3 regions of the Pseudomonas sp. H1_D05 genome follow, and region 1 is predicted to be linked to each of the others. Evidence: predicted binding sites of a transcription regulator. Region 1 holds the regulator's gene; each other region holds the start of a gene.

What was found. Region 1 encodes sigma-54, which starts transcription at its own class of promoters, with help from an activator protein. Its sites were predicted from a motif close to ANTGGCATNNANNTTGCTNT; they were not measured.
Region 2: the regulator sigma-54 is predicted to act here: its motif matches at 7,624-7,643, upstream of AB4O11_RS17920 (CmpA/NrtA family ABC transporter substrate-binding protein).
Region 3: the regulator sigma-54 is predicted to act here: its motif matches at 3,330-3,349, upstream of glnK (P-II family nitrogen regulator).

The regions. Positions count from the first base shown of each region.
Region 1 is NZ_CP162825.1:2,890,035-2,900,764, forward strand. Features, by position in the region: gene AB4O11_RS12875 (ZIP family metal transporter) at 1-315, shown strand, start outside; gene AB4O11_RS12880 (HPr family phosphocarrier protein) at 410-685, opposite strand; gene rapZ (RNase adapter RapZ) at 701-1,558, opposite strand; gene ptsN (PTS IIA-like nitrogen regulatory protein PtsN) at 1,561-2,025, opposite strand; gene hpf (ribosome hibernation-promoting factor, HPF/YfiA family) at 2,037-2,345, opposite strand; gene AB4O11_RS12900 (RNA polymerase factor sigma-54) at 2,419-3,912, opposite strand; gene lptB (LPS export ABC transporter ATP-binding protein) at 4,100-4,825, opposite strand; gene lptA (lipopolysaccharide transport periplasmic protein LptA) at 4,825-5,370, opposite strand; gene lptC (LPS export ABC transporter periplasmic protein LptC) at 5,357-5,929, opposite strand; gene AB4O11_RS12920 (KdsC family phosphatase) at 5,938-6,462, opposite strand; gene AB4O11_RS12925 (KpsF/GutQ family sugar-phosphate isomerase) at 6,462-7,436, opposite strand; gene AB4O11_RS12930 (ATP-binding cassette domain-containing protein) at 7,712-8,521, shown strand; gene mlaE (lipid asymmetry maintenance ABC transporter permease subunit MlaE) at 8,521-9,318, shown strand; gene mlaD (outer membrane lipid asymmetry maintenance protein MlaD) at 9,318-9,785, shown strand; gene AB4O11_RS12945 (MlaC/ttg2D family ABC transporter substrate-binding protein) at 9,797-10,444, shown strand; gene AB4O11_RS12950 (STAS domain-containing protein) at 10,441-10,730, shown strand, end outside.
Region 2 is NZ_CP162825.1:3,941,614-3,952,343, reverse strand. Features, by position in the region: partial or broken gene dacB (D-alanyl-D-alanine carboxypeptidase/D-alanyl-D-alanine endopeptidase) at 1-596, shown strand, start outside; gene AB4O11_RS17940 (sensor domain-containing diguanylate cyclase) at 717-3,098, opposite strand; partial or broken gene rlmKL (bifunctional 23S rRNA (guanine(2069)-N(7))-methyltransferase RlmK/23S rRNA (guanine(2445)-N(2))-methyltransferase RlmL) at 3,246-5,515, opposite strand; gene rmf (ribosome modulation factor) at 6,048-6,263, shown strand; gene AB4O11_RS17925 (quinone-dependent dihydroorotate dehydrogenase) at 6,516-7,535, opposite strand; gene AB4O11_RS17920 (CmpA/NrtA family ABC transporter substrate-binding protein) at 7,759-8,970, shown strand; gene AB4O11_RS17915 (ANTAR domain-containing response regulator) at 8,986-9,561, shown strand; gene AB4O11_RS17910 (nitrate/nitrite transporter) at 9,995-10,730, shown strand, end outside.
Region 3 is NZ_CP162825.1:1,616,281-1,627,010, forward strand. Features, by position in the region: gene AB4O11_RS07435 (HAD family hydrolase) at 1-154, shown strand, start outside; gene sutA (transcriptional regulator SutA) at 344-670, opposite strand; gene AB4O11_RS07445 (secondary thiamine-phosphate synthase enzyme YjbQ) at 772-1,197, opposite strand; gene AB4O11_RS07450 (ammonium transporter) at 1,413-2,750, opposite strand; gene glnK (P-II family nitrogen regulator) at 2,789-3,127, opposite strand; gene AB4O11_RS07460 (accessory factor UbiK family protein) at 3,542-3,802, shown strand; gene AB4O11_RS07465 (BRO-N domain-containing protein) at 4,162-4,689, shown strand; gene AB4O11_RS07470 (HigA family addiction module antitoxin) at 4,684-4,953, opposite strand; gene AB4O11_RS07475 (hypothetical protein) at 5,206-5,670, shown strand; gene AB4O11_RS07480 (YifB family Mg chelatase-like AAA ATPase) at 6,052-7,545, shown strand; gene AB4O11_RS07485 (aldose 1-epimerase family protein) at 7,542-8,756, opposite strand; gene AB4O11_RS07490 (methyl-accepting chemotaxis protein) at 8,976-10,730, opposite strand, start outside.

The DNA of each region.
Region 1 (10,730 bases):
TTGCAGGATGTCCCGGAAGGTCTGGTGATCGCGTTGGTGTTGGCCGGGGCGGGGATGTCGCGGGTCAGGGCGTTCCTGATCGGTGCGGCGTCAGGTCTGGTCGAACCGGTGTTTGCGTTGTTATGTGCGTGGCTGGTCAGTCTGGCGCAGGTGTTGTTGCCATTAGGACTAGCTCTGGCGGCGGGGGCGATGTTGCTGGTGGTGACCCATGAAGTGATTCCCGAGTCGCGACGCAATGGTCATGACAAACTGGCCGGTCTTGGCCTGTTGATCGGGTTTTGTCTGATGATGGTGATGGATACGGCGTTGGGTTGAAGCAGGGTAAAAGATCGCAGCCTGCGGCAGTTCCTGCAGGGAACGCATTCCAATGCAGGCGCTGCAGCAGGCTGCGATCTTTTGACTTTGGCTGTCAGCCGCCTTCGTCGAAGTAGTTGTTGATCAACGCCACCAGCGCATCCAGCGCTTCCTGTTCCTGATGCCCTTCGGTGCTCAGATAGATCTTGGTGCCCTTGCCAGCCGCTAGCATCATCATCGCCATGATGCTTTTGCCATCAACCGTGGTCTCTGGTGTACGGCCCACTCTGATCGTGCAATCCGGATACTGCCCGGCCACCCCGACAAACTTGGCCGATGCGCGGGCATGCAGGCCCAGCTTGTTGATGATTTCGATTTCCAGAGCAGGCATCGCGGTGTGAATCCTTTAAGTGAGGTCGCGGTGGCGAACCTGGACGTTCTTCAGGGTTTTCTGCAGGGCCTGACCCAGACGTTCGGTCAGGTAGACGGAGCGGTGATGCCCGCCGGTGCAGCCAATGGCAATGGTGACGTAAGCGCGGTTGCTCGCGGCGAAGCGCGGCAGCCACTTGTGCAGGTAGGTGAAGATGTCCTGAAACATTTCTTCGACCTCCGGCTGTGCCGCCAGGTATTCAGCCACCGGCGCATCGAGACCCGATTGCGCGCGCAGTTCCGGCTTCCAGTACGGATTGGGCAGGCAGCGCACATCGAACACCAGATCCGCATCCACCGGCATGCCGCGTTTGAAGCCGAAGGACTCGACCAGAAATGCGGTCCCCGGCTCCGGCTGGTTCAGCAGACGCAGCTTGATGGAGTCGCGCAACTGGTACAGGTTCAAATTGGTGGTGTTGATCTTCAGGTCCGCGAGGTCGGCAATCGGGCCGAGCAGGGCGGTTTCATCCTGGATCGCCTCGGCCAGTGAGCGGTTGGCGTTGCTCAGCGGGTGACGACGGCGGGTTTCGGAGAAACGCTTGAGCAGGGTTTCTTCGTCGGCGTCCAGATACAGGACGTCGCACTGGATGTGTTTGGCCCGGACATCTTCAAGCAGTTCGGGAAAGCGTGTCAGGTGGCTCGGCAGGTTGCGCGCATCGATGGACACGGCTACCAGCGGCTGCGCCAGTTCCGTGTGAATCAGCGCGCGTTCGGCCAGTTCCGGCAGCAAGCCTGCGGGCAGGTTGTCGATGCAGTAATAGCCGTTGTCCTCAAGGACATCCAGAGCCGTACTTTTACCCGAGCCGGAACGGCCACTGACGATGATCAAGCGCATGATTAGTGCCCGTTCTGCTCGTCCAGGACAACCTGATACAACGCTTCATTGCTTGGAGCGCTGCGCAGTTTTTCACGCACTTCCTTGCGATCGAGCATGCTGGCGATCTGGCGCAGCAGCTCCAGGTGCGCATCGGTGGCAGCCTCCGGGACCAGCAAAACAAACAGCAGGTCAACCGGTGCGCCGTCAATGGCGTCGAAATCAATCGGAGCATCAAGGTGCATCAGCGCACTGATCGGTGCTGTGCAACCCTTGAGGCGGCAATGGGGAATGGCGATGCCGTTACCAAAACCGGTGGAACCGAGTTTTTCACGGGCAATCAGTGCCTCGTAGACATCTTGCATCTCCAGATCCGCCACTTCGCGGGCGATCAGGTTGGCAATTTGTTCGAGGGCTTTCTTTTTACTGCCGCCCGGCACGTTCACGAGGGAACGGCCGGGGGTCAGGATACTTTCAAGTCGGATCATGGAATGGGGGGTTATCGACCGGTCGCGCCCTGGAGGAGGCTTTGGGTCTTTTCCTTATGCTTTTTGAGTTGGCGATCCAGCTTGTCGGTCAGCAGGTCAATGGCGGCATACATGTCGTCATGCTCGGCATTGGCAACCACTTCTCCGCCGGGAATATGCAAGGTGGCTTCGATTTTCTGCTTCAGCTTTTCGACGCACATCGTGACTTGCACGTTGGTGATCTTGTCGAAATGGCGCTCCAGTCGTTGGAGTTTTTCCTCGATGTAGGAACGCAGAGGTTGGGTCACTTCCAGTTGGTGTCCACTGATGTTGACTTGCATACAGCTTCTCCTTCGTTGCCAGTGCATAAAGCGGCAGGCTGGATAGCCTGCCACTGGAACGCTGTAACGTGGCTTACATCAACCGCTTGCGTTCGCTCGAAGGCGCGATCCCGAGGGATTCGCGGTACTTGGCGACGGTGCGGCGAGCCACCTGAATGCCTTGTGCCTCCAGTAAACCAGCGATCTTGCTGTCACTCAACGGCTTTTTCTGATTTTCCGCGGCAACCAGTTTTTTGATGATCGCGCGGATCGCCGTGGACGAGCATTCGCCGCCTTCGGAGGTGCTGACGTGGCTGGAGAAAAAGTATTTCAGTTCATAAATACCGCGCGGGGTATGCATGAATTTCTGTGTGGTCACCCGGGAAATGGTCGATTCGTGCATGCCGACCGCTTCAGCGATGTCGTGCAGAACCAACGGTTTCATGGCCTCGTCGCCGTACTCCAGAAAACCGCGCTGATGCTCGACGATCTGGGTGGCTACTTTCATCAGGGTTTCGTTGCGGCTCTGCAGGCTCTTGATGAACCAGCGGGCTTCCTGCAACTGATTGCGCATGAAGGTGTTGTCGGCGCTGGTGTCGGCACGGCGGACGAAACCGGCGTACTGGGCGTTGACGCGCAGACGCGGCACCGATTCCTGATTCAGCTCGACCAGCCAGCGCTCGTTGTCCTTGCGCACGATGACGTCAGGGACAACGTATTCGGCTTCAGTGGATTCGATTTGCGAGCCAGGGCGCGGATTGAGGCTTTGCACCAGTTCGATGACCTGGCGCAGCTCGTCTTCCTTGAGCTTCATGCGGCGCATCAACTGGCTGTAATCGCGGCTGCCGAGCAGGTCGATGTAATCGCTGACCAAACGTTTCGCTTCAGCCAGCCAAGGCGTCTTGGCGGGTAGCTGACGCAATTGCAGCAGCAGGCATTCACTAAGGTTGCGCGCGCCGATACCAGCAGGTTCGAATTGCTGAATGCGGTGCAGGACGGCTTCGATTTCATCGAGTTCGATGTCGAGTTCCGGATCGAACGCCTCGAGGATTTCTTCGAGGGTTTCGTCCAGGTAGCCCTGATTGTTGATGCAATCGATCAGGGTGACGGCGATCAGGCGATCGGTGTCGGACATCGGTGCCAGGTTCAGTTGCCACAGCAGGTGGCTTTGCAGGCTCTCGCCGGCGGACGTGCGGGTGGTGAAGTCCCATTCGTCGTCATCGCTGCTGGGCAGGCTGCTGGCGCTGGTCTGATAGACGTCTTCCCAGGCGGTATCGACCGGCAGTTCGTTGGGGATACGCTCGCTCCAGTCACCTTCCTCCAGGTTGTCCACCGTCGGCGCGGTTTCCTGATACGAGGGTTCCTGGATCTCGGTGTTGGGCTTCTGTTCGGCGTTGTCGGCCATAGGGTCGGAATTGTCGAAGTCTTCGCCTTCTTCCTGGCGTTCGAGCATCGGATTGGATTCCAGAGCCTCCTGGATTTCCTGTTGCAGATCCAGGGTCGACAATTGGAGCAGGCGGATGGCCTGTTGCAGCTGCGGTGTCATCGTCAGCTGCTGGCCCATTCTCAAGACTAGCGATGGTTTCATGGCAGGGGCTTAACACCTTATTCGCCGGCGCTATGCGCCATCCACTACAGGGCGCCGGGGCGCCAAACTTAAGCAAATTATATGCCTGAAACTGAAGTGTTTGCCTAGAGCGCTGTAACAATTAAAGCGTATTAATTCCTGCTTGAATCGATACAGCGCCCGGGCGGCGCACCGGGCACTGTTACGCTTACAAGCGGAACTCGTGGCCCAGATACACTTCCTTGACCAGATCGTTGGCCAGGATGGTTTCTGCATCGCCTTCGGCGATCAGTTGACCATCGTTGACGATGTAAGCGGTTTCGCAGATGTCCAGCGTCTCACGGACGTTGTGGTCGGTGATCAATACACCGATGCCCTTGGCCTTGAGGTGGTGGATGATCTGCTTGATGTCGCCGACCGAGATCGGATCGACACCGGCGAACGGTTCGTCGAGCAGGATGAATTTCGGTGCCGTTGCCAGCGCGCGAGCGATTTCCACCCGGCGACGTTCACCACCGGACAGGCTCATGCCAAGGTTGTCGCGGATGTGGCTGATGTGGAATTCCTGCAGCAGGCTTTCCAGCTCCTTGCGACGGCCGGCCTTGTCGAGCTCCTGACGGGTCTCGAGGATGGCCATGATGTTGTCGGCCACCGACAGTTTTCGGAAGATCGACGCTTCTTGCGGCAGATAGCCGATACCGGCCTTGGCGCGACCGTGCATCGGCTGGTGGCTGACGTCCAGATCGTCGATCAGCACGCGACCCTGATCGGCCTGTACCAGGCCGACGATCATGTAGAAGCACGTGGTCTTGCCGGCACCGTTCGGGCCGAGCAGGCCGACGATCTGGCCGCTGTCGATCGACAGGCTGACGTCACGCACGACCTGGCGGCTTTTATAGGCCTTGGCCAGGTGCTGAGCTTTCAGAGTTGCCATTACTGGGTTTTCTCGTCGGTTTTCTTCTTCGGCTGGATCACCATGTCGATGCGCGGACGCGTTTCGGTGACCTTGCTGCCGGTAGCGCGACCAGCGCTGGCCAGTTTCTTCACGGTGTCGTAGACGATTTTCTCGCCCTGAGTGACGTTGCCGTCTTTGTCGACGACCTTGGCCTTGTCGATCAGCACGACGCGGTTTTGCTGGGCATGGTATTGAATCGTCACGCCGTAGCCTTGAACCGGTTTGGTGTCCCCCTGGGTTTGCAACTGCTCGAAATAAGCCAGGTTGCCCACGGAGGTCACCACGTCGATATCTCCATTCGGCGCGCGAGTCATGGTGACGGTGTTGCCTTTAACGATCATCGAACCTTGGGTGATGATCACATCACCTTTATAGGTGGCGATGCCGTTCTTGTCGTCCAGTTGGGCGTCGTCGGCCTGAATGCGGATAGGTTGCTGCTGATCGTTCGGCAGAGCCCAGGCGCTCACGCTTCCCAGTGCTGCGCCCAGACTGAGCAAAATAGGGAGGGTTTTAACGAGCCTCATACTGTCCTCTTACGTTCGATAGCAGGTGTATCCTGCTTTCCTTCAGGTACGCTTTCATTCCAACGCCAGTCGATACACCGCCAGCGCCGTCGATTCTAACGGGTTGCTCGGTCTGCGCATATTCCTGCTGCGGGAACACGGTCATGCGAGTGGACGTGATCAGGATGTCACGCTTCTTTTCATCGGTGCGCGCAACGCGTACCGAGTCGATCAGTTCGACTTCGGTGCCGCCTGAGTTCACTTCACCGCGCTCACTGGTAACGTGCCACGGAAATTCTGTTCCGCGATACATGTTCAGGTCGGGTTTGGTCACGAGCGTGACGTCGGTTGCCTTCACGTGCTCGGCTTTTTCGGACGTCATCTCATACTGCACCTTGCCATCCGGCAGGTATTGCAGGGTATGCGTGTTGGTTGCATACCAGTCGATAGGCGTTTCAACCGAGGTGACCGGTGGTTTGTCGAGAAAGCGTTCCGGGCTGATATTCCAATAGCCGACCGCTGCGAAAATCGCAGCGATGCAGCCGAACAGCAGGAAGTTACGAAATTTTTTGCTGAACATGGTTTGGCTCACAGGTACGCGGCGTTGGCCGCATCGAGGCGGCCCTGGGCGCGCAGGATCAATTCGCAGAATTCGCGGGCGGCGCCTTCGCCACCACGGGCGCGGGTAACGCCATGGGCGTGTTCGCGGACGAAATCGGCAGCGTTGGCCACGGCCATGCCCAAGCCTACCCGGCGAATCACCGGCAGGTCGGGCAGATCGTCACCGAGGTAGGCGACTTCTTCATAGCTTAGGCCCAGTTGCGCAAGCAGGCCGTCGAGCACGACCAGTTTGTCTTCACGGCCCTGAAACAGGTGGGGAATCCCCAGGTTTTTCGCTCGACGTTCAACGACGGGTGTCTTGCGGCCGCTGATGATAGCGGTCTGCACGCCGGCGTTCATCAGCATTTTGATGCCTTGACCGTCGAGGGTGTTGAAGGTCTTGAACTCGCTGCCGTCTTCAAGGAAGTACAGGCGCCCGTCGGTGAGGACGCCGTCGACGTCGAAAACCGCCAGTTTGATCGCTTTGCCGCGTTGCAGCAGATCGTTGCTCATTACATGACTCCTGCGCGCAGCAGGTCGGAGAGGTTGAAGGCGCCGACCGGGCGATCTTCCTCGTCTACGACTACCAATGCGTTGATTCGGTGATCTTCCATGATTTTCAGGGCTTCGGCGGCCAGCATTTCCGGGCGGGCAGTCTTGCCGTGGGCCGTCATTACCTGGTCGATGGTGGCGCTGCGGATGTCGATGCTGCGATCCAGCGTGCGGCGCAAGTCGCCGTCGGTGAAGATCCCGGCGAGTTTACCGTCGGTTTCAAGGATGACGGTCATGCCCAGACCTTTACGGGTCATTTCCATCAGTGCGTCCTTGAGCAGCGTGCCGCGTTGGACTTGCGGCAACTCTTGTCCGGCGTGCATGACGTTTTCCACTTTCAGCAGCAGGCGACGGCCGAGGGCGCCACCCGGGTGCGAGAAAGCGAAATCTTCGGCGGTGAAGCCGCGTGCTTCCAGCAGTGCCACGGCCAGCGCATCGCCCATGACCAGTGCTGCGGTCGTCGACGAGGTCGGTGCCAGGTTCAGCGGGCAGGCTTCATGCTCGACATGAACATTGAGATTGACCTCGGCAGCCTTGGCCAGCGGCGATTGCGGGTTGCCGGTGACGCTGATCAGCTGGATGCCCAGACGTTTGATCAACGGCAGCAGGGTTACGATTTCATTGGTCGAGCCGGAGTTCGACAGGGCCAGAATCACATCGTCACGAGTGATCATGCCCATGTCGCCATGACTGGCTTCGGCCGGGTGGACAAAAAAGGCCGGGGTGCCGGTGCTGGCCAGGGTGGCTGCAATCTTGTTGCCGATGTGCCCGGACTTGCCCATGCCAACCACGACTACACGGCCTTTACTGGCCAGAATCATCTCGCAAGCGCGTACGAAATCGGCGTCGATATGGGGCAACAAGCCTTGTACGGCTTCCACTTCGAGTTGGATGGTGCGTTGTGCCGATTGAATCAGGTCGCTGGATTGGCTCATGTCAGAAATCGTATAGCCCGATGAAAAGGCGGCGATTATAGCGGTTATGTTGCAAAGCCTCACGCAAGTTCGTCGTGCTTTGTCATTACTCGTTACCAAAACCCGGGAAAAGAGCCTGCGCACCTGTCATATCGCCGAACACAGGCTGGTACAAGCCTTGGGCGCGTAGCCTTTGCAGTGATATAGTTCGCCGCCAGTTCGGCCTGCCCGGGATGTACGTACTTTTTAAGTAAAGACAGGCGTCCGAGTGAGAGGCTGCATCGCAAGGAGTTTAGATGAGTGCCGATAACGCCTACGCGGTCGAGCTGAAGGGAGTCTCCTTCAAGCGCGGTGCGCGCAGCATTTTCAATAACGTCGATATTCGCATCCCGCGCGGCAAGGTCACCGGCATCATGGGACCTTCCGGGTGTGGCAAGACCACGCTGCTGCGATTGATGGGGGCACAACTGCGCCCTGCCAGCGGCGAAGTCTGGGTCAACGGCCAGAACCTGCCTGCGCTTTCGCGCAGCGATCTGTTCGATGCGCGAAAGCACATGGGTGTGCTGTTTCAAAGCGGCGCACTGTTCACCGATCTCGATGTTTTCGAGAACGTGGCTTTCCCCCTGCGTGTTCATACTGATTTGCCGGAAGAAATGATCCGCGACATCGTCCTGCTCAAATTGCAGGCGGTCGGTCTGCGCGGTGCCATCGAGCTGATGCCGGACGAACTGTCCGGTGGCATGAAGCGCCGCGTCGCACTGGCGCGAGCGATTGCGCTCGATCCGCAGATCCTCATGTACGACGAACCGTTCGTCGGGCAGGACCCGATCGCCATGGGCGTGCTGGTCCGCCTGATCCGCCTGCTCAACGATGCCCTGGGGATAACCAGTATCGTGGTGTCCCACGATCTGGCCGAAACCGCGAGCATTGCCGACTACATCTATGTCGTCGGTGATGGTCAGGTGCTGGGGCAGGGTACGCCGGACGAGTTGATGAACTCGGACGAGCCGCGTATCCGTCAGTTCATGACCGGCGATCCCGATGGCCCGGTGCCGTACCATTTTCCAGCGACGGATTACCGCGCAGATCTTCTGGGGAAGCGCTGATGCGCAGAATTTCATTAATAGAACGCGTACGCCGGTTCGGCGAGGCGGCGATCGATGCCGTCGCGGTGTTCGGTCGTGCGACGCTGTTTCTGTTTCACGCGTTGTTGGGTCGCGGTGGCATCAGTGGTGGCTTCGGCCTGCTGGTCAAGCAACTGCATTCGGTCGGCGTAATGTCGCTGGTGATCATTGTTGTTTCCGGGATCTTCATCGGCATGGTGCTGGCGCTGCAGGGTTTCAGCATTCTGTCGAGCTACGGTTCGGAGCAGGCGGTGGGGCAGATGGTTGCGCTGACCCTGCTGCGTGAACTCGGCCCGGTGGTGACGGCGCTGTTGTTCGCCGGTCGTGCCGGTTCGGCACTGACCGCCGAGATCGGCAACATGAAGTCCACCGAACAGCTGTCCAGCCTGGAAATGATCGGTGTCGATCCGCTCAAGTACATCATTGCCCCGCGCCTGTGGGCCGGCTTCATTTCCCTGCCGGTGCTGGCGATGATTTTCAGCGTGGTAGGCATCTGGGGCGGTTCGTGGGTGGCTGTCGACTGGCTGGGTGTGTATGAAGGCTCTTATTGGGCGAACATGCAGAACAGCGTGAATTTCACCAGTGATGTGCTCAATGGCGTGATCAAAAGTATTGTTTTCGCCTTTGTAGTGACCTGGATTGCCGTATTCCAAGGCTATGACTGTGAGCCCACTTCCGAGGGCATCAGTCGTGCTACCACCAAGACCGTGGTGTTTGCCTCGCTGGCAGTGCTCGGCCTGGACTTTATTCTGACCGCTTTGATGTTTGGAGATTTCTGATGCAAAACCGCACCCTGGAAATCGGTGTCGGCCTGTTCCTGCTGGCAGGGATCCTGGCCTTGTTGCTGCTTGCTTTGCGGGTCAGTGGTCTGTCTCCGACGTCGACCACCGACACCTATAAACTTTATGCCTACTTTGACAATATCGCCGGTTTGACGGTCAGAGCCAAAGTGACCATGGCCGGTGTGACCATCGGCAAGGTCACGGCGATCGATCTGGATCGCGACAGCTTCACCGGTCGGGTCACCCTGCAAGTGGATAAAAAGGTCGACAATCTTCCGACCGACTCCACAGCGTCTATCCTGACCGCTGGTCTGCTGGGCGAGAAGTACATCGGTATCAGCGTTGGCGGAGAAGACAAGCCGCTGAAGGATGGTGGAACCATCCATGACACGCAGTCGTCACTGGTACTGGAAGACCTTATCGGTAAATTCCTGCTCAATACCGTTAGCAAAGACGCCAAATGAGGAGCTTTTGAATGATCTCTATCTTGCGACGCAGCCTGTTGGTGCTGTTGGCGGCCTTGCCGTTTATGGGTAACGCCGTGGCTGCTGCGACTTCGGCACATGATCTGGTGCAGGACACCACCACCCGGTTGCTGGCCGACCTGGCTGCCAACAAAGAGAAATACAAGCAGGACCCGACGGATTTCTACACGGCGCTCAACAACATCGTCGGGCCAGTGGTGGATGCCGAAGGCATTTCCAAGAGCATCATGACGGTCAAGTACTCGCGCAAGGCCACGCCGGCGCAGATGCAGACCTTCCAGGAAAACTTCAAGAAAGGCCTGTTCCAGTTCTACGGCAACGCTCTGCTTGAGTACAACAACCAGGGCATCACCGTTGACCCTGCCAAGGACGAATCGGGCGATCGCACCAGCGTAAACATGACCGTCAAGGGCAGCAGCGGCGCAATCTATCCTGTGCAGTACACGCTGGAGAAGATCAACGGCGAGTGGAAACTGCGCAACGTGATCATCAACGGCATCAACATCGGCAAACTGTTCCGCGATCAGTTCGCCGACGCGATGCAGCGCAATGGCAACGATCTGGACAAGACCATCAATGGTTGGGCCGGGGAAGTGGCCAAGGCCAAAGAAGCCACCGAAAAGAACCCCGCGCAATGAATGAGGCCGCAGTTCGTATGAGTGATGTCGACGAGCTTCTGCTTAGCGGAGTGCTGGACTATCGCACCGGCGCTGACCTGCGCAAGCAAGGCCAGGCGCTGATCAAGTCCAGCAAGGCCTCTTCGCTGGTGATCGATTGCTCGGCGGTGAAGAAGTCCAGCAGCGTCGGTTTATCGTTGCTGCTGTGCTTCATGCGCGATGCGAATGCGGCCGGCAAGGCTGTCAGCATCCGTGCGATGCCCGAAGACATGCGCGAAATTGCTCAGGTCAGTGAACTGACCGAACT
Region 2 (10,730 bases), 1.1 Mb from region 1:
CGACCCCGAGCAACGCGAAACTGCTGGCTCGTGCCTACTCGCCGGACCTGGCGGAAATCATCCGCGACATCAACAAATACAGTAACAACACCATGGCCCAGCAGCTGTTCCTCAGCCTTGGCCAACGCTTCCGCAACGACGCCGACGGTGATGACGCCAAGGCAGCGCAACGCGTAGTGCGTCAGTGGATGGCGAAGAAAGGCATCACCGCACCGCATCTGGTGATGGAGAATGGCTCCGGTTTGTCTCGCGCCGAACGTGTCAGCGCCCGTGAGATGGCGAGCATGCTGCAAGCGGCGTGGCACAGCCCGTATGCCGCTGAATACATCAGCTCGCTGCCGATCGCCGGTACTGACGGCACCATGCGTAAACGCCTGAAAACCACGGCGATGCGCGGTGAGGCTCACGTCAAGACCGGCACCCTGAACACCGTGCGCGCGATCGCCGGCTTCAGCCGTGATGTGAATGGCAACACCTGGGCAGTGGTGGCGATCCTCAATGACAAGGCACCGTTTGGGGCATCGTCGGTGCTCGATCAGGTGCTGCTGGATCTGTACAAGCAGCCGAAACTGGCGCAGACCGCTTCGGTTCTCTGATCACCGCGGCTCCTGTAGGAGTGAGCCTGCTCGCGATAGCGTCAGTCCAGATACATCATGTGTGACTGACATACCGCAATCGCGAGCAGGCTCACTCCTACAAGGGAACAGCGTCGCGGCTTAGCTCATCTGTTCGACGCGATCACGCCCGCGCTGCTTCGCCATATACACGCCCGAATCCGCCCGCAACAGCAGCGCGTCCGCGCCCTCCCCCGGTCGCCAACTGGCGATACCGAAACTCGCGGTCACCACGCCAACTACATCCACCGGCGCACTGCGCAAACCCTGCCACAACTCAACCGCCAGCGTGTGCGCATGCTCGCCGTCGATGTCCGGGCACAGCACCATGAATTCCTCGCCGCCCAAGCGACAGAACACATCGGTGCGCCGCAATCGATGGCCGATGCGTTCGCACACCGCTTGCAGCACCCGGTCGCCCACAGCGTGGCCGTACTGATCGTTGATACGTTTGAAGTGGTCAATATCAAGCATGATCACCGACAGCTCGCCGCCGCCGCGCTCGACCCGGGCCATTTCCGTGGTCAGGCGTTCCTGGAAGTAGCGACGGTTGTGGATGCCGGTCAGCGAATCGGTCACCGACAGCGCCCGCAACTCTTCCTCGACGCGTTTGAGGTCAGAAATATCCGAGATATAGCCGTGCCAAAGCACGCCGCCGCCCGGCAGCTCTTCCGGCGTCGCCTCGCCGCGCACCCAGCGCAGGCCGCGCTCGGGCAGTTGCACGCGGTATTCCTCGCGCCATGGGCTGAGGCTGTCGGCCGAGGCGCGAATGGAAGAGCGCACACGAGTAACGTCCTGTGGATGAATGCGCGTGAAGATCGCTTCGGCGTTGAACAACAGCACGTCCGGCTCCAGCTCGTAGATCTCGCGGATGCCGTCGCTGGCGTAGATCACGCTGAAGCGCCCATCGAATTCCATCCTGAACTGATAAATACCGCCGGGCACGTGCGCGCTGAGTTTCTTCAGCAACACATCCCGCGCCGCCAGCACCTCGTGCACGCGCTTGCGCTCAGTGATGTCGATGCAGATCGCCAGATGCCCGACCCACAACCCTTGTTCATCGAGCACCGGCGTGGCGAGCATGTTCACCGGCAAATGACTGCCATCGCTGCGCACCAGCGTCCACTCCCGGGCTTCGTGGCCGCCGACCTCACCGCCCTCGACCAGCATCGCGTGGCAGGTCGGGATGCTTTTCCCGTAGCGCGCACTCAACTCGGCAGCGCGGGCCATCAGCTCACGGGGCAGGTGCAGGTTTTCCAGGGTCATGTGCCCGACGACTTCGGCACTGCTGTAACCGAGCATTTGTTCGGCGCCGGGGTTGAAGGTGTTGATCACGCCGCGCAAGTCGGTGGCAATGATCGCCACCTGCGTCGCCGCATTCAGCACGCCGCGTAACTGGCCGTGGGTGCCGCGCAGCTCCTGTTCGCTGGCGTGCAGTTCCTGGGTGCGCAATTCGACCATGCGCAGGGCGCGCTGACGTTGACTGACCAACACGTAGAGCAAGGCGCTGAGCAGCAGACTGAGCAAGCCCCCCAGGATAATCACACTGCCGACCGACGAATGGTTGGCCTGCGCGAAGGCGTCGCTCGGCAGGATATCGACCTGATAGTCGTGATCGGCCATGCGCAGTAATCGCGTGGCCGACAGGTCGCTCGGCGCCGGCTCATTGGTCGACTCGAACAACACTTCGTGCTGATCATTGGTCGACATGTCGAGAATGCGCACCGACAGATAATCATGGAAGGCATCCGGCAGACCATCGGCCAGCAACTGGCGCATGCTGATTACCGCCATCACGTAGCCAAACGACTGGCGCTCGCCATTACGACTCACTGGCGCCACCAGCAGCACACCGCGCGCATAGGACGGCTCGATGCTGACCAGGTGCATCGGTTGCGACACCGCCAGCCCGCCGCGTTTGTCGGCACGTTGCAGGGTGTCCCGGCGCAAGGGTTGCGCCAGCAGGTCATAGCCCAGCGGTGAGCCGAGTCGACTCTGCGTCTGGCTGTAGAGTACCGGCACGTATTCCTCGCGTTCGCCCGCCAGTTGCAGTTCGCCCTGCGCATTCAGCTCACGAATCGTGAAGTGGGTCAGGCCTTCGTCACGCACGCGCTGCTCAAATGCAGCGCGCTCGGCCCCATTGACCTTGAGGGCAAACGAATAGGCCTGGGTACGCATCAATAAGGGGTGGGTGTAACCGTCGAATTCGGCGCGGGACACCGATTCAGAGTTGGCGAAGAAGCGGCGCAGGCCATCGAGGCGTTGCTCCTGATCCTGAAAGCGTTCTTCGATGCGGGTGTAACGTTCGTTGGCCAGCAGTTGAAAACGCTGACGGGTCTGTTGCTGGAATTGATTGAGGGTGGCCCAGGCGAGCAGCCCCGTGAGAACCCCGCCGGCGAGCAATACCAGTAGCGCGACCAGCCAGGCCGAGACGTCTTCGCTGATGAAACCCAGAATCTTTGGGCGCACGGGGTGCAACGACATAAAGACAACTCACACTACGCCAGCATTTACGGGAAAACCCCATTGACCGTGTGTGAGTTATAGCTATTAGCCACTAATTTAGCTAGCGCGGGCAGATCCACGGAGCCTTTAAAAATCAAGGCTCTGTGGATCCAATTGCGCAAAGCGTCAACGAGCCGTGATTTTCCAGGCGCGGTGGATCTTGGTGTTACGGGCGAAATCCGGATCGATGGTCTGCGCGCTGATTTCCTCGACCGCGTAACGCTCGGCGAGGTTTTCTTCCAGCTGGAACTTGCGGAAGTTGTTGGAGAAATACAGCACACCGCCCGGCGCCAGACGCGCCATGGCCAGGTCGATCAACTGCACCTGGTCACGTTGCACGTCGAAGATGCCTTCCATGCGCTTGGAGTTGGAGAAGGTCGGCGGATCGATGAAGATCAGGTCGTACTCGTCACGGCTGCTTTCCAGCCACGCCATCACATCGCCCTGCTCCAGACGGTTCTTGTCCGAGAAGCCGTTCAACGACAGGTTGCGGCGTGCCCAGTCGAGGTAGGTTTTCGACAGGTCGACGCTGGTGGTGCTGCGCGCACCGCCCTTGGCCGCGTGCACACTGGCGGTCGCGGTGTAGCAGAACAGATTGAGGAAGCGCTTGCCGGCAGCCTCTTTCTGAATACGCATGCGCATCGGACGGTGATCGAGGAACAGGCCGGTATCGAGGTAGTCGGTGAGGTTGACCAGCAACTTCACGCCGCCCTCGCTGACTTCATTGAACTTGCCTTGCGCAGCCTGACGCTCGTACTGCTTGGTGCCGCTCTGGCGTTCGCGGCGCTTGACCACCACGCGGCTCTTGTCGACATTCAGCGCCTGCGGAATCGCCGCCAGCGCGTCGAACATGCGCGCCGAGGCTTTTTCCGGGTCGATCGATTTTGGCGCGGCGTATTCCTGGACGTGCACCCAATCGTGGTACAGGTCGATGGCCATCGCATATTCAGGCATGTCGGCATCGTAGACGCGGTAGCAATCGATGCCTTCGCGCTTGACCCACTTGCCCATGGCCTTGAGGTTTTTCTGCAGACGGTTGGCAAACATCTGCCCGCCTTCGCTCAAGCGCGGTTGCTCGATCACCGGTGCCGGGGCTGGCGTCGGTTTGATCGGGTTACCGTTCTTGTTGAACTTGCGCTCTTGCGGCTCGTCCGGGGTCTGGTCGTAAGCCGCTTGCTCACGCTCGGCCTGACGCTGTTCCGGGGTACGCCGCTCGCCGGTGACGAACTGATCCGGCAGCACTTTGATCAACAGCAGTTTGCACGGCAGCGCGCCGTTCCAGAACGAATACTGTTTGTGGCTACGAATGCCCATGCGCTTGCCCAGATCCGGGGCGCCGGTGAACACCGCCGCTTCCCAGTTCAGGCAAGCCTGACGTAGGCGCTCGCCGAGGTTCTGGTAGAGATACAGCAGGCTGGCTTCGTCGCCGAGACGCTCGCCGTACGGCGGGTTGCAGATGACCAGACCTTTCTGGTTCTGATCCGGACGCGGCTCGAAGGTCGCGACTTCGCCTTGGTAGATCTTGATCCACTCGCTCAGGCCAGCACGCTCAACGTTGTTGCGGCCCGGCTGAATCAGACGTGGGTCAGCTTCATAACCACGAATCCACAGCGGTGGCTTGGCCAGACCGGCAGCGGCACGCTCGACGGCTTCTTCGTGGAGTTTTTTCCACAGCGCCGGCACGTGACCGAGCCATGCGGTGAAGCCCCACTGCTCACGGCGCAGGTTCGGCGCCATGTCGGCGGCAATCATGCCGGCTTCGACGAGGAACGTACCGACACCGCACATCGGGTCAGCCAGCGCGCCGCCTTCAGCGGCAATGCGCGGCCAGCCGGAACGGATCAGGATCGCCGCCGCGAGGTTTTCCTTCAGCGGTGCAGCGCCCTGCTGCAGACGGTAACCGCGCTGGTGCAGGCTGTGGCCGGACAGGTCAAGGGAGAGAATCGCTTCGCCGCGATCCAGACGCAGGTGAATGCGCAGGTCCGGGTTGAGCTTGTCGATCGACGGACGGTCGCCCTGCGGCGTGCGGAGTTTGTCGACGATGGCGTCTTTGACCTTCAGGGCACCGAAGTGGGTGTTGTCGATGCCTGAGCCGTGGCCGCTGAATTCAACGGCCGGGTACCGTCGCTGAGCATGTGATCCTGCCACTCGATGTCGAGCACACCGTGGTACAGGTCTTCAGCGTCTTTCATCGGGAAACGCTTGAGTACCAGCAACACGCGGTTGGCCAGACGCGACCAGAGGCACAGGCGATAAGCGGTTTCCATGGTCGCCATGCCACGCACGGCAGAAGTGTGCTCGCGCGCTTCTTCAAGGCCAAGCCCGACGGCTTCCTCGATGAGCAGGCCTTCAAGACCTTTAGGGCAAGTGAGGAAGAGTTCGAAACGGTCGGACATGGTATTTCCAGAGCCTTTGGCTAGTGAATCGGCAACGCATTGCCGATCCGGTTTTCAATCAGGCGCTTTTCTAAAAGAACGCCCGCGTGGCACGAAGGTGTGCCGTTCCATCCCCGCTGCTCGGGTTAAAAGAGCTTAGATGCCGGGACAGATAAAAAAGTTGATGAAACAAAAAGTCTTAAAGCGACCCTTCGTCGCTTTATACCCCAGCGCAAACGTGGGTCATTCTCACTAAAGAATTAACCCCATCATGCAGCGCGGGGCCGATCATACCGGGGTTTGCTGAAAAACCGTGCATGAAACCCGTCGTTACTTATGGCTGTAGCACCAATTTCGTTACGTCCTTATGACAAAACGATCATTCCCTCGGTGTGACTCATTGGTTAGAACTGAACACAGGTTGACGTCGCAACGGCGTCAACACCTTGGCTCGCCACGCCGGCAGCGAGCCGCACCATGGCAGGTTTCTTCTGCCAGACCTCAGTTGAGGTCAACGCGACACAAAACAGTCAACAAGTGAGGGAAACACCCTATGAGAAGACTTAAGCGTGATCCGTTGGAAAGAGCATTTTTGCGCGGATATCAATATGGCGTTGGTGGCAAATCCCGTGAGCTTTGCCCATTTACTCTACCGTCGGTACGCCAAGCCTGGATTAACGGCTGGCGAGAAGGACGCGGCGACAACTGGGACGGTATGACCGGCACTGCGGGAATCCACAGACTCAACGAACTTCACGCCGTCGGCTGACACAGGGCATTAATTCCGACACGACAATCTGAATTTGTAGCGACTTACCATGCACGTCCTTCCCGGACGGCGGGCTGCGGCCCAGGGGCTCCTTCGAGGAGCCCTTTTTATTGCATGGATTTTTGTGCCGAGCGCATAACCTGTAGGAGTGAGCCTGCTCGCGATAGCGGTCTGTCAGTCGCTGATGAAGTGACCGAAAGAAAGCTATCGCGAGCAGGCTCACTCCTACAAGGGAACAGTGGTGTCTATGGATCAGCGCAGGGCGGCGATCGCGTCTACCGATTCACGAATCAGCGCCGGGCCTTTATAGATAAAGCCAGAGTAGATCTGCACCAGGCTCGCACCGGCCAGAATCTTCTCGGCAGCATGCTTGCCTTCGGTAATCCCGCCAGCCGCAATGATCGGCAACCGCCCAGCCAACTCACCCGCCAGCACCTTCACGGTATTGGTGCTCTTCTCCCGCACTGGTGCGCCGGACAAACCGCCCGCCTCGTCGCCATGCTCCATGCCTTCGACGCCAACACGGCTCAGGGTGGTGTTGGTCGCGATCACCGCGTCCATGCCGGTTTCGATCAGCGCCTGAGCAACCTGTGCGGTTTCTTCATCGGTCATGTCCGGCGCGATCTTGATCGCCAGCGGCACATGCTTGCCGTGACGCAAGGCCAGTTCGGCGCGACGTGTGGCCAGATCGGCGAGCAACTGCTTGAGCGAATCACCAAATTGCAGGCTGCGCAGGCCCGGAGTGTTCGGCGAGCTGACGTTGACTGTCACGTAGCTGGCGTGAGCGTAAACCTTGTCCAGGCAGATCAGGTAATCGTCGACCGCGCGCTCAACCGGCGTATCGAAGTTCTTGCCGATGTTGATACCCAGCACGCCTTTGTATTTCGCCGCTGCCACGCGCGCCAGCAGGTTATCGACACCGAGGTTGTTGAAACCCATGCGGTTGATGATCGCCTCGGCTTCCGGCAGACGGAAGATCCGTGGTTTCGGGTTGCCCGGCTGCGGGCGTGGGGTCACGGTGCCGATTTCAACAAAACCGAAACCCAGTTGCGCGAAGCCATCGATGGCCGCGCCGTTCTTGTCCAGACCGGCCGCCAGCCCCACCGGGTTCGGGAACTCGAGGCCCATGACCGTCACCGGCTTCTTTGCCGGCGCCTTGCACAGCAAGCCGTTGAGGCCCAAACGCCCACCCGCGCCGATCAGATCCAGCGACAGATCGTGGGAGGTTTCCGGGGAAAGTTTGAACAACAGCTGACGGGCCAGGGTGTACATGGGCGGCGATGACTCGGGCGGCGAAAAGAGGCGGCGATTATAGCCGGGCATCGACCTGCGGCGCGAGGCGCACGCGCAAATCACTGGCACTGGCATATGCCTTGCACCCTCCTGGCTATCAGCGCGCCGGTCAATGACGGCAGGCGGGCACGGACAATGGCGTCGTCTTCGGGGTTTGCCTGCGCAAAGTCCGGGGCGGCGCTTTTTTTTCGAGGTACGTCGGATGAATGAACCTTCGGTAGGGCCACTGGCCTGGGTCAATGGCAGCGATGCCCCGGAAAAAAGCGCGATCAACCTCGGCTTCATGGCCCTGAGCGATTGCGCGTCGGTGGTGGTCGCAGCCACACAGGGCTTCGCCCAGCCTTATGGATTGACGCTGAACCTCAAGCGCCAGAGCTCATGGGCGAATCTGCGCGACAATCTGGTCAGCGGCGAACTCGACGCCGCGCACAGTTTGTACGGACTGATCTACGCCGTGCACCTGGGTATCGGCGGGGTCGCCCCGACGGATATGGCCGTACTGATGGGCCTGAATCAGAACGGTCAGAGCCTCAACCTCTCTCACGGCCTGCAAAACCTCGGCGTGAGCAGTCCTGAAGCACTGGACCGGCATGTGCACCAAAGCCGCGCAAAACTCACCTTCGCGCAGACCTTCCCCACCGGCACTCATGCCATGTGGCTGTATTATTGGCTGGCGAGCCAGGGCATTCATCCATTGCAGGACGTCGACAGCGTGGTGGTGCCGCCGCCGCAAATGGTCGCGCACCTGCAAGCCGGGCGTATCGACGGTTTTTGCGTCGGCGAACCGTGGGCCGCCAGTGCAGTGCAGCAGAATCTCGGTTTTACCCTGGCCACCAGCCAGACCATCTGGCCCGATCATCCGGAAAAAGTCCTTGGTTGCACTCGCGAATTTGTCGAGCAGTATCCGAACACCGCACGGGCGTTGGTGATGGCGATCCTTGAAGCCAGCCGCTTCATCGAAGAAAGCCCGGAAAACCGCCGCAGCACCGCGCAGTTGCTTAGCGCGCCGGAATATCTCGATGCGCCAGTGGCGTGCATCGAACCGCGTTTTCTCGGTGATTACGCCGATGGCCTCGGCAATCGCTGGCAGGATCCGCATGCGCTGCGTTTTCACGGCAACGGTGAAGTGAATTTGCCGTACTTGTCCGATGGCATGTGGTTCATGACCCAGTTCCGCCGTTGGGGTTTGCTGCGCGAAGATCCGGACTACCTCGGCGTCGCCAGCCAGGTTCAGCGGCTGGACGTCTACCGCGACGCCGCCACCGCCGTCGGCGTCGCCGCATGGGGCACCGACATGCGCAGCAGTCAGTTGCTCGACGGCAAGGTCTGGGACGGCAGTGACCCGGCCGCTTACGCGCGCAGTTTCAAGTTGCACGCGCTGAACGACGACGCCCCCCTTCTCGCCCGCCGCTGACAGGAGACCGCGAACATGTTGCGCATTCTGTTGATCAACGACACAGCGAAAAAAGTCGGGCGCCTGAAAGCTGCGTTGACCGAGGCCGGTTTCGAGGTGATCGACGAGTCCGGCCTGACCATCGACCTGCCCGCGCGCGTCGAAACGGTGCGCCCGGACGTGATCCTGATCGATACCGAGTCACCGAGCCGCGATGTCATGGAGCAAGTGGTACTGGTCAGCCGCGACCAGCCACGGCCGATCGTGATGTTTACCGACGAGCATGACCCCGGTGTGATGCGTCAGGCGATCAAGTCCGGGGTCAGTGCGTACATCGTCGAAGGCATTCACGCCCAGCGCTTGCAGCCGATTCTCGATGTGGCGATGGCACGATTCGAGAGTGATCAGGCCTTGCGCGCGCAGTTGCAGGCGCGTGATCAGCAATTGGCTGAACGTAAGCGCATTGAGTTGGCCAAGGGGTTGTTGATGAAGATGAAGGATTGCAATGAGGAAGAGGCTTACACCTTGATGCGGCGCCAGGCGATGAGTCGGCAGCAGAAGCTGATTCAGGTGGCGGAGCAGATTATTGCGATGAGTGAGTTATTGGGCTGAGGTGTTCTGACAGCTTAAGAGCCCCTCACCCTAGCCCTCTCCCGGAGGGAGAGGGAACCGATTGGGGGATGCTCGGGAAATACGCCGACCTGCAATTCCTTCTGTGAATCCATAATCGACTCGGTGTTTCAGGTCGATGTTTGAGGTCCGACACCTCGGTCAGTCCCCTCTCCCTCTGGGAGAGGGCTAGGGTGAGGGGCTTTTGATTTTCCGGCTGTTGGCACAAATCTCGCTAAGTAAAACGCACAGGTAACCAACGGCGGTTGCCCCACCTACGACAAAGACGTCGCTCACCCGTTCGCCCAACCGGCGCATCAGGGAGCGGCGTTTTTGCGTTTTGGCCCCACAGACCGGGGCCGGTGGTGCGGCCGTGGCGGCGCTCCACCTGCTGTTGCATGACTCCTTTCGAGACTCTTTTCAGCTGAGGTGCGCGATGAATTCAAGCTTCTGGAAATCCGGCCACACCCCGACATTGTTCGCGGCCTTCCTCTATTTCGACCTGAGCTTCATGGTCTGGTACCTGCTCGGTCCGCTGGCGGTGCAGATTGCCGCCGACCTGCAGCTAACCACGCAACAACGCGGTCTCGTCGTCGCCACGCCGATCCTCGCCGGTGCAGTGCTGCGTTTTGTGATGGGCATGCTCGCCGATCGGCTGTCGCCGAAAACCGCCGGCCTGATTGGCCAGGTCATCGTCATCTGCGCGCTGTTCGGCGCCTGGAAACTCGGCATCCATAGTTATGAGCAGGCGCTGATATTGGGTCTGTTCCTCGGCATGGCCGGCGCCTCGTTCGCCGTCGCCCTGCCGTTGGCGTCGCAGTGGTACCCGCCGCAGCATCAAGGCAAAGCCATGGGCATTGCCGGTGCGGGCAACTCCGGCACCGTTTTCGCCGCGCTGCTCGCGCCGGTACTCGCCGCCGCGTTCGGCTGGAGCAATGTCTTCGGTTTCGCTCTGATCCCGCTGATTCTGACCCTGGTGCTGTTCGCCTGGCTGGCAAAAAACGCCCCTGAGCGGCCGAAAGCCAAAGCCATGGCTGACTACTTCAAAGCCCTGGGCGACCGTGACAGTTGGTGGTTCATGTTTTTCTACAGCGTGACCTTCGGCGGCTTTATCGGCCTGGCCAGCGCCCTGCCCGGCTACTTCAACGATCAGTACGGTTTGAGCCCGGTGA
Region 3 (10,730 bases), 1.3 Mb from region 1:
TGACATCGCTGGAGCACAACAGGCGGGGTTGCGGGCAATCTGGTTTAATCCGGCGGGGAAAGTCTGGGAAGCGGATCGTCTGCCGGATGCCGAGATTCGCAGCCTGAGTGATTTGCCAGCCGTACTCGCACGCTGGAATGCCACCTCGAAATAATCCACAAACCCTGTGGGAGCGAGCTTGCTCGCGAAAGCGTCAGGTCAGTCACTGCAATGCTGTACGACCTACCGCATTCGCGAGCAAGCTCGCTCCCACAAGGGAACTGCATTCACTTCAGCTCATTTATTCCAGGCATGAAAAAGCCCGCAGCGACGGCGGGCCTTTTCAGCAAGCCAGCGGCACGCCTCAGATAGGGCGGCTGCCGTACTTGTTGTCCGGCTTCTTCGGCGGATCGGCGACCACATTGGCCTCCACTTCCTGCACTTTTCCGCCACGCGACAGGAACTCTTCCATGGCCTTGGCCAGGGCGTCGCGTTCCTTGTTCTTGGCTTCAATGCTCGGCAATTCATCTACCGACACCGCGGCCTTGGCTTTGCCTTTGGCAGCCGGGGCCGGCGTATCGTCGCCACCATCGTCTTCAGCAACGTCTTCCGCTGCTGCTTCCAGACCGTCCTCGGCCTCGTCTTCGTCGCCTACTTCGAGGTCGTCGGTTTCCAGATCATCGTCGCTCATGTTCTACCTCATGACTTGCGAAAAGCAGATTAGTTATAGACCAGCTTTGGCAACTGTCGAAAGTCGCCGTTAAAAAATCATTCACCGCTGCTGACCAGCGGCTATGCCCCTTCACCGTGCAAGGTGGCGAGGACTTTACGGGCACCGCCATGATCACGGTGCTCGCCCAGATAAACGCCTTGCCAGGTTCCCAGTGCCAACCGACCTGCCGAAACCGGCAGACTGATCTGGCAGCCAAGCACGCTGGCCTTGAAGTGCGCCGGGAGGTCGTCCAGGCCTTCGTCGTTATGCTCATAGCCGTCTGTTCCTTGTGGGATCAGACGATTGAAAAATCGTTCGAAGTCGCGACGAACCGCCGGATCGGCATTCTCGTTGATGGTCAACGACGCCGAGGTATGCTGCAGCCACAAATGCAACAGACCGACCCGACATGCCTTGAGTTCAGGCAGGCCGGCGAGTAACTCGTCCGTTACCAGATGAAAGCCCCGGGGTCTTGCCCGCAGAGTTATCAGAGTCTGTTGCCACATACAGTTCTCCGCACGTTCGGGGCGCATTCTAGCGCGCTCAGGGAAAAAACAAAGGCCCTAATATTCCTGCAATGATGTAAGCCATTGGCCGTAGAAAAACGCTCGTCGTAAACACGACCAAAGCCGTACGAAAAATCCTTTCAGCTGCTCTCTTTGCGACAAACTCCAGACAAAAAAATGCCCGGCGAACCGGGCAAGTTTTTTGCTGCGCGTACTTACAGGTTGTAGCCGCGTTCGTTGTGTTGTGCCAGATCGAGGCCGACCGATTCTTCTTCCTCGGTCACACGCAGACCCATCACAGCGTCCAGCACCTTGAGGATGATGAAGGTGACGATCGCGGTGTAGATCACCGTGAAGCCGACGCCTTTGCACTGAATCCACACTTGTGCGGCGATGTCGGTCACGGTGCCGAAGCCACCCAGCGACGGAGCAGCGAATACACCGGTGAGGATCGCGCCGAGGATACCGCCGATACCGTGTACGCCGAACGCGTCCAGGGAATCGTCATAACCGAGTTTGCGTTTAAGGGTGGTGGCGCAGAAGAAGCACACCACGCCTGCGGCCAGACCAATCACCAGTGCGCCCATCGGGCCCACGGTGCCGGCCGCCGGAGTAATCGCTACCAGACCGGCAACCACACCCGATGCGATACCCAGTGCGCTTGGCTTGCCGTGGGTGACCCACTCGGCAAACATCCAGCCCAGTGCCGCAGCAGCGGTAGCAATCTGAGTGACCAGCATCGCCATGCCGGCGGTGCCGTTGGCCGCTGCAGCGGAACCGGCGTTGAAGCCGAACCAGCCGACCCACAGCATCGCCGCGCCCATCAGGGTGTAACCGAGGTTGTGCGGAGCCATCGGCGTGGTCGGGAAGCCTTTGCGCTTGCCCAATACCAGGCAGGCAATCAGACCAGCCACACCGGCGTTGATGTGCACCACGGTGCCGCCCGCGAAGTCGAGCACGCCCCAGTCCCACATCAGGCCGCCGTTGCCGGACCAGACCATGTGCGCGATCGGCGCATAAACCAGGGTGAACCAGACGCCCATGAAGATCAGCATCGCGGAGAACTTCATCCGCTCGGCGAACGCACCGACGATCAGCGCCGGGGTGATGATCGCGAAGGTCATCTGGAAGGTGATGAACACCGCCTCAGGGAACAGCGCCGCTGGGCCGGTCAGGCTCGACGGCGTGACACCGGCGAGGAACGCCTTGCCCATGCCGCCGAAGAACGAGTTGAAGTTGACGACGCCCTGCTCCATGCCGGTGGTGTCGAACGCAATACTGTAGCCATAAATGACCCACAGGATGCTGATCAGACCGGTAATGGCGAAGCACTGCATCATCACGGAAAGAATGTTTTTCGAGCGAACCATGCCGCCGTAGAACAGCGCCAGGCCCGGGATGGTCATGAACAGCACAAGGGCTGTCGAGGTGAGCATCCAGGCAGTGTCGCCGGAATTGAGGACTGGGGCCGCCACTTCGTCTGCCGCCATTGCAAGGCTTGGCATTACGATGGACAACAGGGCTCCTAGCCCTGCGAATTTACGCAGAGTCATATTGTTTTCTCCTGGGGCGTTGGGGTTTGTGGCGGCGCTTAGATCGCGTCGGTATCGGTCTCGCCGGTACGGATGCGGATCGCCTGTTCCAGATTGACCACGAAGATCTTGCCGTCACCGATCTTGCCGGTGTTGGCCGCTTTGGTTATCGCCTCGATAACCCGATCCAGATCCTTGTCGTCGATGGCCACGTCGATTTTCACCTTGGGCAGAAAATCGACCACATATTCCGCGCCGCGATACAGCTCGGTGTGACCCTTCTGCCGGCCGAAGCCTTTGACTTCAGTAACGGTAATGCCCTGCACGCCGATTTCGGACAGCGACTCGCGCACGTCGTCCAACTTGAACGGCTTGATGATGGCAGTGACTAGCTTCATGAAAACTCTCTCCCGAATTGGTGGACTTGCCCCAGGAAAACAAACCCGACTCAAGTCTAAGCGCAGTGCCTGGCTTTGTAACGCATCGTCGGCCTTACCTGCCCGACTGACGCCAGCTAACCGCTGCCGACGAAACTCCCCGCTCCGTCTGCCGCACTGCATTCGTCACAGCGACTGCATCAGTGCATGGGTCGAAGGTGACTAAGCAGAAACCTTGCCATCTCGCCAAAATCCCCTGATTTCAATCCCTTGGCCGCTGCTGCAAGCCATTGCACCCAAAACGCCATCCGGATACGCACAACAACGGTGCGTCGCCGTCCATCCGCCTGCGCGAAAAGCGTGCATCCCTGACCACGAGATTGACTATAGACACTGCGTGATACACTGCCGGCCATTGTTTCCAGGACATCCACCATGCTCGCGCCCAAAGACTTCCTCGACGCCCTGAGCGGCACCGCCTCCCGCCTGTTCAACGGCGACACCCCGCTGCCGAAAGCCGAAATCGAAAGCCAGTTCAAGATGCTGCTGCAGAGTGCCTTCAGCAAACTCGACCTGGTCAGCCGTGAAGAGTTTGATAGTCAGATGGTTGTGTTGGCGCGTACTCGCGCTCGCCTCGAAAGCCTCGAAGCCAAAGTCGCCGAGATGGAAGCCAAGCTGACGCCGCCCGCTGAATAATCCGCGCCCCCTGTAGGAGCTGCCGAAGGCTGCGATCTTTTGATCTCCAGCCCTTCAACCATCCCGGCAACGTCCTACAACCTGAATGACCGCCGTCCGATTGCGCCGAAAAGCCCAGGTTTCTAAGCTCACCCGATGCTGAATGTTCAGCACCGGGTTTGGCGACCCGAACAGCTTAAGGCGCACGACAACCATGATGGCGGCTACATTTACCGCCACATCGTTTCATGGCGGTTGTGCGTGGGAGACCTTCGGGTCTGCCGGGTTCCTTTTGCTCCGGTTCGCCAACCCGCGTACAACTGCCACCCAATCGTTTGGCGACGATTGAGGGCAGCCCCTTAAGCAAGAGGAACTGCTCCATGAATCAAGAAGAGACTTATCTAAGCCCGCACATCTTCACCCGCCACAAACTCCCCCTCCACGCCCTTCTCATCCAGAACCAACCCTGGTTCTGCGCCCGAGACCTGAGCCGCCTGCTGCACATCTACCTCAACGAACGCATGCTGCGAAAGCTCGACCCCGACCAATACCAAACCCGTAAAACCCTGATCCACAATCAAATCGAAAACACCCTGCTGATCAGCGAATCCGGCATCTACGCCCTCCTCGTCTACCACTACTGCCCCGAATACCGAGCGCTACGCGAATGGCTCACCCACCAGGTCATCCCCACCCTGCGCGACGCCCAACATCCCTGCACAAGCGAACGTCCACACCTGAGCCTGCTCAGTTGGCCGGACATGACGTTGAGTTTGTTGCATTGGAATAATCAGCCGTGGATACGGTTGCAGGATGTGCCGTTGATGATGGTGGAACGGGAACAGACCAAGCGCCCAATGACGGGGCCATGGTGGAAAAGAGCTTCGCGGATGCTGCAGTCGCTATAAGCCCGCATGCCTGAGCTGGGCCCTGCGCAAATCGTAAGTCGATTGGAGATTCATCCAGAACTCATGCGTAGTGTTGAGATAAGTGGCAAGGCTGATTGCTAGGTCGGCGCAGATCCTCAACTGGCATTTCACAAGCTTTTCGATCTCACTTGCGGGCCAGTTCGTGGGCATGGCCAGATCCATGATAGTCATGCCCAACGGCTCCATGAATTCCTTATTCAGAACCTCGCCCGGATGAATCGGGCGCATACCATTGCGGTTCATTTCTCGGCTCCAGAGGCTGCATTGAGCGGCCAAACTGGAGCATCCGACTCCGCGATACAAGATCGTCGAAACCCTTTCGCCGGCGTCCTACAACTATTAGGGCACGGCCCTACAAAAATCAGCGTCTGCGCCTGATTCCGTGAGTTGTTCGCTGTGATTACGCTGGTGGCTTTCGCCTGCGCTGGTCGATCCAACAAGTCGAATTGCAGACGAATCACATTGATCGCCAGACACTCTGGTTCTGGATCCCTCTTGTCTGACTTGCTCAAACTCAAAGAAAACACGCTGGTTCAGCATCCAGATGGCGGTTACATCTTCGGCACGATCCCCGATATGCCAAAGTTCGGCTTGCCAGGCGGGAAAATTTATTTGCGAGTAGGTATTCACCGCCGAGCGAATAGCGGTTTTGGCGTAGTACACGTATGGGAAGCCCATAGAGCCGACTTGCTCAAACATGGTTGCCAGACTGTCGATGGGGTAGCAGCGATTGTTGCGAAAATGATCGTCCCGGGAGCGCAAATCTATTGCGAGTTCAAAGAACAGCGATGTGGAAACAGGGTCGCGGTACTGAAGACATCTATGGGAACACTGATTCTTGAACCGCGACACGAGCGCGCCACAGGATTTGGTTACTTCGTGGTGACTTGGTACCCGCAAAAGCGCGCGCATGGCACGTTGGTGGGGCAGATACCACGGGCATCATCCAATCAGAAATAAAAAAGGCGTCCAATGGACGCCTTTTAAGTATTTTTTGAGGAGTAGTCGCAGCGATTCTTTAGCTCCTGGCTTTACAGCCTTGGGTTCAGAATCCGACAGGCTCGCCCGTCGTCACTACTTCAGAGAAACCAGCTTTCTCTGCTGCCAAAAATGCGGGGGAGCTTTTGCTGGTGCCCAGTCCCGACGAATGCGCAGTTGCAGTCCTCGGACGGGATGATCCGTCAATGCCGGTCGAGAGTCAACGCTCCAATTCAGGGAAGCAGTGCCGCGCCATTGGGTTTTGATACGTCTTGTAAACCTCTATTCCAGCACTGAAACCCGGCTCAACTACCCTTAAAAAACCCGCAGGAAGCGGCCCCCGATTCAGCTCAAGGAACGACCATGTCCCTCTCCATCGTCCACAGTCGCGCCCAGATTGGCGTGGAAGCCCCCGCCGTCACCGTCGAAGTGCATCTGGCCAACGGCCTGCCGTCGCTGACCATGGTCGGCCTGCCCGAGGCGGCGGTGAAGGAGAGCAAGGATCGCGTGCGCAGCGCGATCATCAATTCCGGGCTGCAGTTTCCGGCGCGGCGGATCACCCTGAATCTGGCGCCGGCGGATCTGCCCAAGGATGGCGGGCGGTTTGATCTGGCGATTGCCTTGGGAATTCTATCGGCGAGTGTGCAGGTGCCGTGTCTGACGCTGGATGAGGTGGAATGTCTGGGTGAGTTGGCGTTGTCCGGCGCCGTACGAGCGGTGCGTGGGGTGTTGCCGGCAGCGTTGGCGGCGCGCAAGGCGGGTCGTGCACTGGTGGTGCCGCGAGCGAATGCCGAGGAGGCCTGTCTGGCTTCGGGATTGAAGGTGTTTGCGGTGGATCATTTGCTGGAGGCAGTGGCGCATTTCAATGGGCATACGCCGGTTGAGCCCTATGTCTCCGACGGACTGATGCATGCCAGCAAGCCTTATCCCGACTTGAATGAAGTGCAGGGGCAAGTGGCGGCGAAACGGGCATTGCTGATTGCCGCTGCGGGTGCGCATAACCTGCTGTTCAGTGGGCCGCCGGGAACTGGAAAAACGCTGTTAGCTAGTAGGCTACCGGGACTGTTGCCGCCGCTTGCCGAGAGTGAAGCTTTGGAGGTCGCGGCGATTCAGTCAGTCGCCAGTGGTGCACCGCTAACCCATTGGCCGCAGCGTCCCTTCCGTCAACCGCACCATTCGGCCTCCGGGCCGGCACTGGTGGGTGGCAGCTCGAAACCGCAACCCGGCGAGATTACCCTCGCCCACCATGGCGTGCTGTTTCTCGATGAACTGCCGGAGTTTGATCGCAAGGTGCTGGAGGTGCTGCGCGAGCCGCTGGAGTCCGGGCATATCGTGATTGCCCGGGCCAAGGATCGCGTGCGTTTCCCGGCGCGATTTCAGTTGGTGGCGGCGATGAACCCGTGTCCCTGTGGATATCTTGGCGAGCCGAGTGGCAAGTGTTCCTGCACGCCGGACATGGTGCAGCGCTATCGCAACAAACTCTCGGGGCCGTTGCTGGACCGGATCGACTTGCACCTGACAGTGGCGCGGGAAGCGACGGCGTTGAACCCGCAGGTGAAGCCGGGAGAGGACAGCGCCAGCGCCGCAGCACTGGTAGCCGAGGCTCGCGAACGACAGCAAAAGCGTCAAGGCTGTGCCAATGCGTTTCTCGATCTGCCGGGATTGAAGCGGCACTGCAAGTTATCCACAGCCGATGAGAAGTGGCTGGAATCAGCCTGTGAACGGCTGACGCTATCGCTACGCTCAGCGCATCGCCTACTCAAAGTCGCCCGGACACTGGCCGACCTTGAGCAAGTCGATGCAATCAAACGCGAACACTTGGCCGAGGCACTGCAATACCGGCCGGCAATTCCTTAATGCTCGGTCAGATCAACCAGAGGCGTCTGCCGCACTTCGGTTTCACGCCCGGCCTGAATCTCGCTCACACGCTTCAAGGCGTTATCCACAGCACCTTTGTCCGCGAGCAGGCTGTAGCTGATCTGGAACTGTTTGTGTTCTTTGGGTGCAATGGTCGGCACCAGATTCAGCGGACGCTGATAGCGACGGTTGTAGGAAAAACTGGTGCCCGGCTCCAGTCCCGTGACATAGCCCTGCCCTTGGGTATCGGTGTTTTTCCACAGGGAGAACACCGGCAACTGCTGGGTATTGAAGCCAACAGAAACACCGAGGCTGCCGACCTTATTGTGCAAAACCGTCAGGGTTTCGCCTTTGGCATCAGCATAGGGCACGACGTTGTAGACGGTTTCGTCGTAGTCCTTGGTCGGCGCGCGATAGGTCTGCCAGTCGGCCAGGTCGCCCTTGGCCTTATCGTTGAACGGCGACACCTGTTTTACCGGCGCAGCAAATCGTGCGCCTTGCTCGAGGAACGGCGTACTGAAGTTGCTGTGATACAGCGCCTGGTATTCCTTCGGATAATCGCCGTTGTTGGTCAGCGTATCGTTGAGTGCGAAGCGCACGCTGCCGGGCTCGGTGACCAGTTCAGTGACGACCGAGAAGTCGACTTTCTTGAACGCTTGCTCTTTCAGCTCGCCGCGCAAGCTGATGGCGTAGGGCGGCTTTTCGTCGATGTGCAGCGTGACCGTACTGGCCGGGATGTTGGCGGCGCGTCCGTGCAAGGTCAGCAATTCACCATTGTCCATACCGGGATGGCCGACCCACTCGTAACCGCAGCGGGTCACCAGCTCGTTGAAACCTTCCAGCCAGCCCAGCCCACCGCGTCCGTTAAGTTCGATAAAGGCCGGGTTGACCACGTCCTTGACAGGCGAATCCCAACCCATGCGTACATTGCCGACAGAGGCTTGCAAGACATTCATGCCTCGGGTTGGCACCACCGAGAGTTTCATCGTGCCGTTATCGATATCAACAATGCTGACGCCTTCCTGCCGCCCACCGTGCAAGGTACGCAGGCTTACGGAGAAGGGTTTGTCGGTTTTCACGCCGAGTTGCTCACTGGTGATGGTCCAGTTTTGCGCGGGTTTGTTGGCATCGAGAAGAACGTAATCCCAAGCCATGGCGTGGGAAGCAGCAGAGAGTGCGCCGAGAGCGACGGCGAGTTTGAGCGGGGTCATGGCAGCAGCCTTTATTGGAGTTGTGCCATTTTTATAGCGCTGCGGAAACGTTTCAGCAAGTGTAACGGAGCTTGCGATCGTGTGATTTATCAAGAATTGGCAGGGATGCCTTCGCGAGCAAGCTCGCTCCCACAAGGTTTTCGGGTGTTCACACAATTTGTGAGCTACCCCGGAAAATGTGGGAGCGAGCTTGCTCGCGAAAGCTATATCAAGGCTGTATCAACGGAAGCGATCAACCTCGGAACGCAAATCCGCCGCCAGTTTCTCCAGCTCTTTAGCCGTCACCGCCAGGTTCGACACAACCTCACGCTGCTCACTGTTCGCCAACGCAATGCTCTGCAAGTTGCTGCTCAACAAGGTCGCAGTGCTGCTCTGCTCCTGAGTGGCCGTGGTAATCGCAGCAAACTGCTGCCCCGCCGAACGGCTCTGCTCATCGATACGCGCCAGCGCCGACGCAACGTTGGCGTTGCGCGACAAGCCTTCCTGCATCAGCACATTGCCCTGCTCCATGGTGCTGATCGCGTTGCCGGTTTCCTGCTGGATGCTGTGGATCATGCTGGAAATCTCGTCGGTCGCCTGACGGGTGCGCGAAGCCAGGCTGCGCACTTCATCGGCCACCACAGCAAAGCCACGACCCTGCTCACCAGCACGGGCAGCTTCGATTGCTGCGTTAAGTGCCAGAAGGTTGGTCTGCTCGGCGATCGAGGTGATCACACCCACGATGCCGCCGATTTCCTGCGAGCGCTGACCGAGGGTGTTGATCACGGTGGCGGTGCTGTTCAGGGCGCCAGCGATTTGCTCCAGCGAGGACGACGCTTCTTCCATCGAGCTGCGGCCAATCTGCGTTTGCTGGGCATTTTCCTGCGCCAGACGCTGGGTCGCGCCCATGTTGTCGGCGATGTTCAACGACGTCGCACTGAACTCTTCCACCGCGCCGGCCATGCTGGTGATTTCGCCAGATTGTTGCTCCATGCCTTCATACGCACCACCGGACAAACCGGACAGGGCCTGGGCACGGCTATTGACCTCTTCCGAAGAGCGGCGGATGTGCTCGACCATGGTCGACAGCGCCTGGCTCATCTGGTTGAACGCGCGCGACAACTGACCGATTTCATCGTTGCTCGATACGTTCAGGCGAACGCTCAGATCACCGGCGCCCAAGGCCTCGGCCTGACGCACCAGATCCCCCAGAGGCGCCAGTTTGCTGCGCAGCAGCCAGACCACAGATCCGACCGCCAGCAGCATCGCCAACAGACTGCCAATGGCCAGTTGCGTACCCACGCTCCAGGTCACCGCGCGGATCTCGGCTTTCGGCATGCTCGCCACGACCGACCATGGCCCGCCATCGAACGGCACGGCAATGCTGTAGAAATCTTCCGAGGTGTCGCTCCAGAACTCACCCTTGCCCGGCTTTGCAGCCAAACCTTTGATCACCGGAACGGCTTGATCCAGCGCCTGCACCCCCGCTGGCGCGACCAGCCATTTGTTTTGCTCGTCGAGCAACGCCAGCGAACCGCTCTGGCCAATGCGGAAGCGCTTGAGGTTATCGAACTGGATGTTCTGCGCGTCGGTGTAATCGAAGCCGACGAACAGCACCGCAATCACCTTGCCGCTGCCATCACGCACCGGGGTGTATTGGGTCATGTAGGAGCGATCGAACAGCAAGGCGCGACCGACGTAACCCTGCCCCGCCATCAACTTCGCGTAGGCCGGGTGCGCGTGATCGAGCAAGGTGCCGATGGCACGGGTGCCATCCTGTTTGGTCAGCGAAGTGCTGACGCGGATGAAGTCTTCGCCGCTGCGCACGAACAGTGTGGCGACGCCGGCGGTCATCTGCTTGAACTCGTCGACTTCCTTGAAGTTGTTGTTCAGCACTTCGCTGCCCAGGTGCAGGCCCGGGGTCTGGGTGCCGGCAACATTCACCGGCTCACTCGGGTGAATGCTCAGACCTGCGCTAAAGCGCTTCTCGAACAG